DNA from 2 places in the Collinsella sp. CLA-SR-H006 genome. Region 1 is predicted to be linked to the other one. Evidence: riboswitches for the same ligand, from Rfam matches in the RefSeq annotation. Region 1 holds a riboswitch; the other holds the start of a gene.

Region 1 (5,363 bases):
GGCGGCACGGCGTGGAAGGCGCGGTGCATGAGCGAGTTGCCGTCGATAACGGCAAAGGTGCGGCGCTTGTCAGACATATTGAATACCTCGCTTTGGGCTGGGCACGGTTTGCTCACACCAGTTTACACGCTCCCCGCCCCGCGGCCACCGCACATCAGGCTTCCCTGCCGCCGCGGGCCCGCGCGTGATACGATGGCTCACGGTACATCAACCAGCACGATCGATCCGAAAGGAGCCTGCGTCATGGAGCGTCCCTGCGCATGGAAAAAGTACACGCCACAGCAAGTCGAGGAACTCGAGGGGCTTTGCCGCGGCTATAAGCAGTTTTTGAGCGAGAATAAGACCGAGCGCCTGTGCGTCAAGACCGGCATCAAGATGGCCGAGGAGGCGGGCTACGTCGACTTGGAGACCGTGATTGCCGAGGGCCGCACGCTCAAGGCCGGCGACAAGGTGTACGCCGCCAACCACGGCAAAGACCTCATGCTCGTCAACCTGGGCACCGCCCCGCTCGAGCAGGGCTTTAACATCCTGGGTGCTCACGTGGACTCGCCGCGCCTGGACCTTAAGCAGAATCCCGCCTTCGAGGCCGGCGACATGGCCTACCTCGACACGCACTACTACGGCGGCGTCAAGAGCTACCACTGGGTGGCCTCCCCGCTTGCACTCGTGGGCGTCATCTGCAAAAAGGACGGCACCACCGTCGACATCAACATCGGCGACAAGGCAGACGATCCGGTCTTTACCATCTCCGACCTGCTGATCCACCTCTCGAGCGAGCAGATGTCCAAGCCCGCCAAGGACGCCGTCGACGCCGAGATCCTCGACGTGATCGTGGGCGGCCGTCCCGTCAAGTTTGACGAGGACGACAAGGACGCTCCCAAGGAGCCCGTCAAGCAGATGTTCCTGGACATCCTCAAAGAGCAGTACGGCGTCGAGGAGGAGGACTTCCTCTCCGCCGAGATCGAGGTCGTGCCCGCCGGTCCCGCCCGCGACATGGGCCTCGACCGCTCCATGATTTTGGGCTATGGCCACGACGACCGCGTCTGCGCCTACCCCTCCATGCTTGCCCAGATCAATGTGGCCAATGTCGAGCGCACGAGCATCACACTCATCGTCGACAAGGAGGAGATCGGCTCCGTGGGTGCCACCGGCATGACGAGCCTCTTCTTCGAGAACACCGTCGCCGAGATCATGACACTCGCCGGCGAGGATAGCCCGCTGGCCCTGCGCCGCGCGCTCGCCCGCAGCCGTATGCTCTCCTCTGACGTGTCCGCCGGCTTCGACCCGGGCTACGCCGGCAAGTTCGAGACCAAAAACGCCGCCTTCATGGGTCGCGGCCTGTGCTTTAACAAGTACACGGGCAGCCGCGGCAAGGGCGGTTCCAACGACGCCGATGCCGAGTACGTGGCCCTCGTCCGCGACATCATGGACGAGGCCGGCGTGGACTTCCAGACCTGTGAGCTCGGTCGCGTCAACGCGGGCGGCGGCGGCACCATCGCCTACATCATGGCCAAGTACGGTATGAACGTCATCGACTCCGGCGTTGCCGTCCTGTCCATGCACGCCCTGTGGGAGGTCGCCAACAAGGCCGATATCTACGAGGCCTATCGCGGCTACAAGGCCTTCCTCGAGCGCGCCTAACCAACCCTCGTAAGGCGCACCAAACCAGCCCTTTATAACTTGCGGTGGAATACGGACTAACCTGGCCTTCAACCGGCCCGCGCAGACCGCATTCCACCGCAACTTCTTTTTGGCAGAGGAGAGTTCATGCTCCAGGTCATCGTTTCACCCGCCAAGCAAATGCGCGCGGCACAAGATGCTTTTGAAGTTCAGGGGATTCCGCCCTTTGCGTGCGAGACTGCCCAGCTGCACCATGCGCTCTTGGACATCGAACGAACCGAAGGCGACAGCGGCCTACAAGCTCTGTGGAACGTCAGCGACAAGCTACTGGCCCCTTGTCTCGACATTTTGCATGAGTTCGAGCCCATCTTGGGAAACGGCGATCTTGCCGATTCCGGTATCGCCCGTCACCTCTCCCCTGCCGTCATGTCCTATCACGGCATTCAGTACCAGAGCATGGCGCCCGAGGTGATGGATTCCGCGCAGCTCATATGGCTGCAAGACCATCTATGGATCCTCTCCGGCCTCTACGGGTGCGTTCGCCCCTTTCATGCCGTCGAACCGTATCGGTTGGAGATGGGCGCGAAGCTCGCCGTTGACGATGCCCGAGACCTCTACGCGTTTTGGAGCGACAAGCTCGCGCGGGCTATCGCCCCAGCAGGCTCAAACACCACGATCGTCAACCTCGCCAGCGTAGAGTATGCCAAAGCCGTTCTGCCCCACCTCACGGGCGACGCCACGGCCGTCACATGCCTCTTTGGCGAGGGTATCCGCAACGGCAAGCCCATCCAGCGCTCGACCGCCAGCAAAAAGGCGCGCGGCTCCATGGTGCGGTGGATGGCAGAAAACAAGCTCGAGGATGCAAGCGAACTTACCACATTCAACATCGGCTATCGGCACATCCCCGAGCTTTCAGACAAAAACACCCTGGTTTTCATGAACGCGCAGGCACAATAGGCCCGTCGTTTCCAAACACCCCATTACTCCGCCAAGCCATCGGCCTTTGCAATCTCGCTCGTCGAGCCATCTTGGTAGGTAATCTTAACGTGCTCTACGTCGGATACCGTAACGCCCGACGGAGGTTCCAGACGCCACTCCGTCAGAGCGATATCCATGGTCGTGGGCACATCGCCCTGATCTTTGAGCTTCACCATGAGTGTTTTGAGTGCCTCATCAAACGTCACGCGTTCGATTTCTTCACCCGGAATAGACCCGCCGCTCAACTGCAGCTGCACAAACTCGTCGCGCGGATACCAGTAGTCGCCCGGTGCGGCCACCGTGTTACCGCCAGCGACCTTCACCGTCATGATCGGCAGGGCATCGTCGGCCTCAAACTCCCAGGCAGCGCCGCCGCGACCGCCAAACGTCCAAATACAAAAGGCAATCACCAGCACGGCAAGCACCGCAAAGCCAATCGCGACCAACCCATGGTGCGCACGGCCCTCCTCGGCCGATATGTCCCATTGCGTCTCTCGATATAGATGCTTGTCTTCCATGTACGCCTCCCCACAGGCACGCTCGTTGGCCCAATCGTACCCATTCAGGCTATACTTGAGCCCATGACATAACGGGGAGCTTGCAGGACAAGACGGCAGGCTGAGATTGGGCGCGCCCGCCCTGACCCGCAAACCTGATATGGGTAATGCCAACGAAGGGAGCCGTGCCAATGAGCACACAGACCGAGCACAAGCTCGTCACGCAAATCGACTTCGCCCGTGCCGGGCAGATCACGCCGCAGATGAAGGAAGTCGCCGAGCGCGAGCATCGCGACCCCGAATACATCCGCGAGCGCGTGGCCGACGGCCGCATCGCCATTCCCGCCAATATTGTGCACATCAAAAAGGGCATGCGCGCCTTTGGCGTCGGTGAGGGCCTGTCCACCAAGGTCAACGTGAACTTGGGCATCTCGGGCGACAAGGCCGATGCCGCCGAGGAATGGAAGAAGGTCAAGATCGCCGAGGACTTTGGCGCCGACGCCATCATGGACCTCTCCAACTCGGGCAAGACGCGCCAGTTCCGCCAGCAGCTCATCGACGAGACGCCGCTCATGGTAGGCACCGTCCCCATGTACGACGCCATCGGCTACATGGAAAAGCCGCTGGTCAAGCTCACCAAGGACGACCTGTTCGAAGTCGTGCGCGCGCATGCCGAGGACGGCGTGGACTTTATGACCATTCACTGCGGCATCAACAAGTCAGTCACCAAGACCTTTAAGGAGACCGGCCGCCTGATGAACATCGTGAGCCGCGGCGGCTCACTGCTGTTTGGCTGGATGGAGGTCACCGGTAACGAGAACCCGTTCTATGAGTTCTACGACGAGTTGCTCGAGATTTGCCACGAGTACGACGTGACGATTTCGCTCGGCGACTCCTGCCGCCCGGGCTGCCTCTACGACTCCAACGACGCCACCGAGACCGCCGAGATGATCGAGCTGGGCAAGCTGTGCAAGCGCGCTTGGGCCGCCGGCGTCCAGGTCATGGTCGAGGGCCCGGGTCACATGGCGCTCGACGAGATCGCTGCCAACATGAAACTGCAGAAGCGCCTGTGCCACAATGCTCCGTTCTATGTGCTCGGGCCACTGGTGACCGATATCGGCGTTGGTTACGACCACATCACCGCTGCCATCGGCGGCGCCATCTCCGCCAGCTCCGGTGCCGACTTCCTGTGCTACGTGACACCGGCAGAGCACCTATGTCTGCCCAACGCCCAGGATGTGCTCGACGGCCTCATGGCTACCAAGATCGCCGCACACGCCGCCGACATCGCCAAAAAGGTGCCCCACGCCCGCGACATGGACGATAAGATGGGCCAGGCACGCCGCAAGCTCGACTGGGACGCCATGTGGAAGTGCGCGCTCGACCCGGTTACGGGCAAGAAGCGCTACGAGGAGTCCCCCGCCGCCACCGAGGGCACTTGCACCATGTGTGGCAAGATGTGCGCCGTCCGCACCGTCAACAAGATCTTCGAGGGCACCACGATTGACCTCGGCATGGAGGACTAACCTTATCGCCGCGATTCGCCGCGATCGCCTATAGGCTCACCGCAGCACCTGCCAATTGTTAACTTGTGAACATTTGCCTGCATTTGCGTAAAAATTGCATCTCGCGCCCGGGTTCGGCATATCGCCGGCCTGGGCATCTTTATAATGCGGGGTAATAGACCCATTTGATTCCGACCGAACAAGGGAGCGAACATGGATCGCAGTAAGGTACCTGCCGTTCTATCCATCGCAGGATCCGATTCCAGCGGTGGCGCCGGCATTCAGGCCGACATCAAGACCATCACGGCGCACCGCCTGTATGCCGAGACGGCCATCACCGCCATCACCGCACAGAACACCCTGGGCGTCACCGCCGTGCAGAACATCTCCCCGGATATTGTCGCGGCGCAGATCGATGCCGTTTTTGACGATATCCGCCCCAACGCCGTCAAGATTGGCATGGTTTCCTCTGCCGAGATTATCGATGTTATCGCCGACCGCCTGAGCGCCTGGAACGCGACAAACGTGGTAGTCGACCCCGTCATGGTAGCCACCTCGGGCGCACGGCTGATTGCCGAAGATGCCGCCGAGGCGCTCACCCGCCGCCTGTTCCCGCTAGCGACGGTTATCACGCCCAATATTCCCGAGGCCATGGCCCTGCTCGACTACGAGGTCGACTCCGAGCGCACGCAGCAAAATGCTGCCATGCTCCTCACCCGCCGCTTTGGTTGCGCGTCTCTCGTTAAGGGCGGGCATTTTGTCA
Region 2 (5,363 bases), on a different contig from region 1:
ACACGATACTGCATGACGCGACGGTGCTTGGTGCCGTTGTAGACTTGGTCGATGTCGTTGATGCAGGCCTCAAGGTCGTCGGGATGGACGCGCGTTTTCCAGTAATCGCGACAGTTGTCTATGTGCTCCGAGGGAAGGCCAAGATCGCGCAAGGCACCTTGTGACCAAAGGGTGCGATGTTTGTCCAAGTTCTCGATAAAGAAATATCGGCCCTCATTGAGCATCGAAAAGGCGTCAAAAATTCGATCGCTTATTTCGAAGTCGTCGGCGTGAACTTGCGTGATATTGCGTCGATCGAGGTGCATGGCATGACGTAGCTTGTAGTCGTACATGCGATGGTCGGCATCGAGCGTCATGCGATTGGAAGCTTCGCCCAGGGCGGGGTCGGCATGTGACACTCCGTAGCTAAACGAGTGGGGCATCTCGGAATCGTTGTTTTTGAGCAGAACCGTTCGGCAGTGTTTCAGACGTTCGGCGAGGTCGTCCTCGGTTGCAATCGTAGATAGGATGGCAAACTCGTCGCCGCCTATGCGAAACGCCGCTTCGCCCACCTTCATATACAGATTAAGATAGAGACTTACCTGCAAGATATAGCGGTCGCCCTCGTCATGGCCAAAGACGTCGTTGCAGTGCTTGAGATTGTCGATATCGATGAACGCCATGGTAACGGGGGCGTCCTGCTCCCAGAGTTCTTCGAGGGAGCGGGCAAAGCCGCCGCGGTTACCAAGCCCGGTAAGCTGGTCGGTAAAGGCGGTCCTGATCAGATCGTCTTGACGTTCGAGAAGGTCGCGGACGGTCTTTTCGAGCGTTTCGGTGTAATTGCTGACAGTTTCCATGTTCTAAGTGGCTTTCTGAGGTCGGGGCGGATTGCGTCGGGCGAGCTCGTTGTGTACACGCGTCGTTGCTCAGCGCTTTGCATGTATCCAGGCCCCCGCCTTGCCGCGTTGTTGAGTTAATTTGCCGGCTAATGTTCGCTGTTGATAACAGCTGAGTAGTGTAAACAATAGTGCACAATTATATATGGGTGCACATGCTGTGGGCGGCTATTGTTCGACAGGCGGTAGCGCGACGATGCGATGTTCGATAAAAATGCGACTGGGACGATATATGTTGACGGGTATACTTGTCCCGTTTGAATTTGTGGGGACGGAGATGGTCGCATGGCACAGTCAAATACGACGCGCACGGTGGGGCTGGCACTCGAGGGAGGCGGCTACCGCGGTATGTATACGGCGGGCGTGCTCGACGTTTGGATGGAGCACGGCTTAACTTGCGACCATATGGTGGGTGTCTCGGCGGGCGCGGCGTTTGGCTACAACTTTAAATCGCGCCAGATCGGCCGCGCCATTCGCTACAACAAGGCCTATTGTGCCGACAAGCGCTACGCAAGCGTGACCAGCTGGCTGCGAACCGGCGATATGTTCAATGCCGATTTTGCCTATCACGAGGTGCCCATCGAGCGCGATCCCATCGATTTGGAGACATATCGCGCCTGCCCCATGCGGTTTACGTGCGTGTGTACCGATATCGAGACGGGCAAGGCCGTCTATCACGATCTGCCGTATGGCGATGAGCGCGATATCGAGTGGATCCGGGCGTCATCGGCGATTCCTGTGGCGACGCGTCCCGTTGCTATTGACGGGCATAAGTATCTGGATGGTGGCGTGGCTGACTCTATTCCCAGCGCTTGGCTGTTTGCGCAGGGGTATGACCGCAATATCGTGGTACTCACGCAGCCGGCGGGCTTTGTGAAGCAGCCCAACAGCGTGATGCCCATGCTGCGTCGCGTGTTCCGTCACTATCCGGAGTTTGTCGCAGCGCTTGAGCATCGGCATGAGGTCTACAATGCCACGCTCGATGATTTGGCGCGTCGTGAGGCCGCCGGCGATATCTTTGTGGTGCGTCCGAGCGAATCGGTGAAGGTGCCGTCGCTGTGTCGTGAGCCCGATGAACTTGAGCGCATCTACCAGATTGGTCGCCGCGATGCGGAGGCGACTTTGCCGGCGTTGGAAGCGTATCTGGCGGGGTAAGGGTCGCATGTGGAAAGCGCATCCCGGAATGGAGGTCCAAACTGGGATGCGCTTTCCATTGCTGAAGATGTGAGGCTGCGAATCGGCTGCTCGGCTTATGGCTATGCCTGCTGCCAGGTGTCGACAAGCTCCTTGGCCGCGGCGTAGGGGTCATCGGCGCTGCAGACGGCGCTCACCACAAAGAAGCCGTTGACGCCGGTGGCCTTAAGCTGCGGCAGGTCGGCTGTCTTAACGCCGCCGCCCACCACGATGGGCACGGGGCTTGCCGCGTGGAGTGCGGCCAGGTCCTCAAAGCTCTTGGTGATGATAGAGCCGTCGGCCGCGCGTCCGCAGTCGCGCTTGGTCTCGGTCTCGTGGAGCGGGCCGATGCCCAGGTAGTCGACCAGGCTCATGTCGGCGGTCTTGACGTACTCGAGCATCTCCTCACAACGGGCCGAAAGGCCCACGATGGCGTCGGGGCCCAGCAACTTGCGACAGACCTCGACGGGAATATCGCTTTGGCCCACGTGCACGCCGTCGACAGCAATACCCTGCTCGCGTGCGGCAAGCACACAGTCCAGACGGTCGTCGATGAGCAAGGCGACCTGACCGGTCTTGCCGGCCTGAGCGATTGCCTGCGCGGCGTCGCCGGTCAGCGCGATGATCTCGCGGGCGCTTGCCACCTTGGAGCGCACCTGGATGCAGGTAAAGCCGGCGTCGAGTGCCTGGGCCACCACATCGCCCACGGGGCGCCCGAGCGTGTTTTCGGGGCCGAGTACCAGATAGGCCGAGATATCAAGGTTGTCGCGGATGCTCATCGTGCTTCCTCCTGCTTCTTGATCTGTGCTTCCATGCGTTCGAGCTTGCCGGTCATGGTGTCGGTAAATCCGGGTCGAATATCGGCTTTGAGCACGACTTCGGTGCGGATGCCCTTGCTCGCCAACACAAAGGTTGCGTCGCGCACGACCTGCATGACCTCGTCCCAGTCACCCTCGATCTCGGTGAACATCGAGGTGGTGCGGTTGGGAAGGCCGCTCTCGCGAATGACGCGCACGACCTCGGCGACCTCGGCGGACAGTTCATCGCCGGTGCCGCACGGGGCGATGGCCACGGCGACGAGTGTGTTCATGCCGGCATTGGTTGCGGGCTCGGACATGGCTTATGCCTCCTCGAGCTCGAGTTGGTTATCGGCAATATCCTGGGCGGTCGCGCGGTAGAGCTCGTCGATAAAGGCGACCTTAAAGCTTGCCGGGGCATCGGCGACAGCGGCGGCACGCGAGCCGGCAACGTTGTAGACGGCGGTGCCGCAGACGGCGGCCGTAAACGGGTCGGCAGCGCAGGCGTACACAGCCAGCACGCCGCCTTGCGAGCAGCCGCAACCGGTGATCTTGGACATGAGCGGGCTGCCGCCGTGGGACTTGGCCACGGTCATGCCGTCGGTGATCAGGTCGACTTCGCCCGAGACCACAACGGCGCCGCCGGTGTAGCGGGCGAGCGCCACGGCGGCATCGCGGGCGGCGTCTACCGTGTCGGTGGTATCGACACCGCGCACGCGGCTCAGATCGGCCGCCTCGCCCTCAAGACCCCACAGCCCGGCGAGTGCGATGATCTCGGAGGCGTTGCCACGCACGATGGCGGGCTTGTACTGCTTGAGTTCGTTTACCAGCTGGGTGCGCAGGCTACCGATACCCAGGCCCACCGGATCGAGCACCCAGGGCTTGCCGGCGTCGTGTGCCGCCTTGGCCGCGCGGGGAATCGTCTGTTCGTAGATGGGGAAGAGCGTGCCCATATTGAGGTAGATGGCGCCGCCGCCGGCAACGAGTGCCTCGCCCTCGTCGGGCAGATAGACCATGGCGGCCGATCCGCCCACGGCGAGCTGCGCGTTGGCGACAAAGTCGATCGTCACCGTGTTGGTGATGGAGCCGGCCATCGGATTGGTGGCACGAATCTCCTCCACGGCTTTGACCACATTTTGCTTAAGCTGTTCCGAATCAATCACTGCACATGCCTCCTTGGCATAGAAAAGGGGCGCTGTGCATAGACAGCGCCCCTGTAAAGGCGGCATGCTCCCTACGCCAGCATTAACTGACAGGTTCAAAGGATTGGGCCCATTGCCCTCTCAGCCTTGTGGTTTGCACCGCCGGCACTCCCGCATCGAATCTGTTGTTCCCTATACTAGCGCACCTGCCAAAAAGGGACAGGTTTATTTTGGCAGGTAACAACTGGGACTTTGCGTTTTCCCAGATGAAACCTGCCGAAATAAACCTGTCCCTTTTTGGCAGGTCGGTACAATAGATGGGATTAAGAATGACCGAGGGGACCTTATGATCAAACTTGTGCTGACCGATATGGACGATACACTGATTCCAGCCGGGCATGACGGCGCCAGCGACTACGCCATTGAGGGTATTCATGCCATGCAGGCGGCGGGTTTGCACTTTGGGCCGGTTTCGGGTCGTCAGCCGTCCGCGATGGGCTGGATGTTCAAAAACCGTTCCGAGTGTTATTCGACCGGTGCGTTCTGTAACGGCCAGGTGATGTTTGTCGACGGCGAAGTAGTCGCCTCGCGCGCAATCGATAACGATGCTCTGATGCGCTTAGCCGATTATTTTGAACAGGAGACCGACGATACGTATTTGAAGGTCTACCGTCTGGGTGATGACTTTTGGAATAACGATGCCTATTGCGTGACAAGCGATCCCGAGCGTGTGCGTCGCGCCATGAAGTCAGGCGGCAACGCGTGGCTCAAGGGCGAAGAGGCTCCCTGTCGTCCTGTCGTTGACGATGCCCCGGTATACAAGGCGAATATCTGGAGTGCCCGTTCGCGCGAGGAGCTCGCCGAGCTGCGCGAGCGTGTTGCCGCTGAGGTGCCGGAACTCTCGCTTGTGTTTCCCAACAACCGCGTGCGCCTGTTCGACGTTCTTCCGACCGGCTGGGACAAGGGCTGCGCTGCGCTGGAGCTGGCGCGTGCTTTGGGCCTGACGCCCGACGAGGTGGCCGTATTCGGCGATTCCGATAACGATTTGCCCATGATCGATGCCGTTCCCAACTCCGTTGCAGTCGCCAATGCCAACGAGGCCGTCACGGCTGCCGCACGCTGGCATATCGGCGCTGCGGCAGATGATGCGGTTGCCGGGGCTCTGCATCAGATTGCCGCCTGCGCCGCGACGGGGGAGATGCCGTCGTTTATGAGCCAAATGGACGCGGCAGGTTTTGGCGTCACGAACGTCTAGGGAGAAGGCTATGAAGCTTCAGCAGCTCAGATATGTTGTTAAGGTTGCCGAATGCGGTAGCATCACCGAGGCCTCGCGCCGGCTCTTTGTGTCGCAGCCTTCGATTACCGCGTCGATCCGC

What was found. Region 1 has a riboswitch for thiamine pyrophosphate ahead of thiC (phosphomethylpyrimidine synthase ThiC). Riboswitches for the same ligand answer to the same signal wherever they lie in the genome.
Region 2: another riboswitch for thiamine pyrophosphate. It lies ahead of thiM (hydroxyethylthiazole kinase); the one in region 1 lies ahead of thiC (phosphomethylpyrimidine synthase ThiC).

The regions. Positions count from the first base shown of each region.
Region 1 covers NZ_JBBNPD010000004.1:98,118-103,480, forward strand. The annotation lists gene polA (DNA polymerase I) at 1-77, opposite strand, end outside; gene AAA069_RS03870 (aminopeptidase) at 244-1,641, shown strand; gene AAA069_RS03875 (YaaA family protein) at 1,768-2,577, shown strand; gene AAA069_RS03880 (hypothetical protein) at 2,601-3,116, opposite strand; TPP riboswitch at 3,179-3,295, shown strand; gene thiC (phosphomethylpyrimidine synthase ThiC) at 3,287-4,621, shown strand; gene thiD (bifunctional hydroxymethylpyrimidine kinase/phosphomethylpyrimidine kinase) at 4,814-5,363, shown strand, end outside.
Region 2 covers NZ_JBBNPD010000001.1:322,142-327,504, forward strand. The annotation lists gene AAA069_RS01495 (EAL domain-containing protein) at 1-836, opposite strand, end outside; gene AAA069_RS01500 (patatin family protein) at 1,161-2,030, shown strand; gene AAA069_RS01505 (thiamine phosphate synthase) at 2,132-2,827, opposite strand; gene AAA069_RS01510 (thiamine-binding protein) at 2,824-3,165, opposite strand; gene thiM (hydroxyethylthiazole kinase) at 3,169-4,008, opposite strand; TPP riboswitch at 4,060-4,170, opposite strand; gene AAA069_RS01520 (HAD family hydrolase) at 4,334-5,242, shown strand; gene AAA069_RS01525 (LysR family transcriptional regulator) at 5,253-5,363, shown strand, end outside.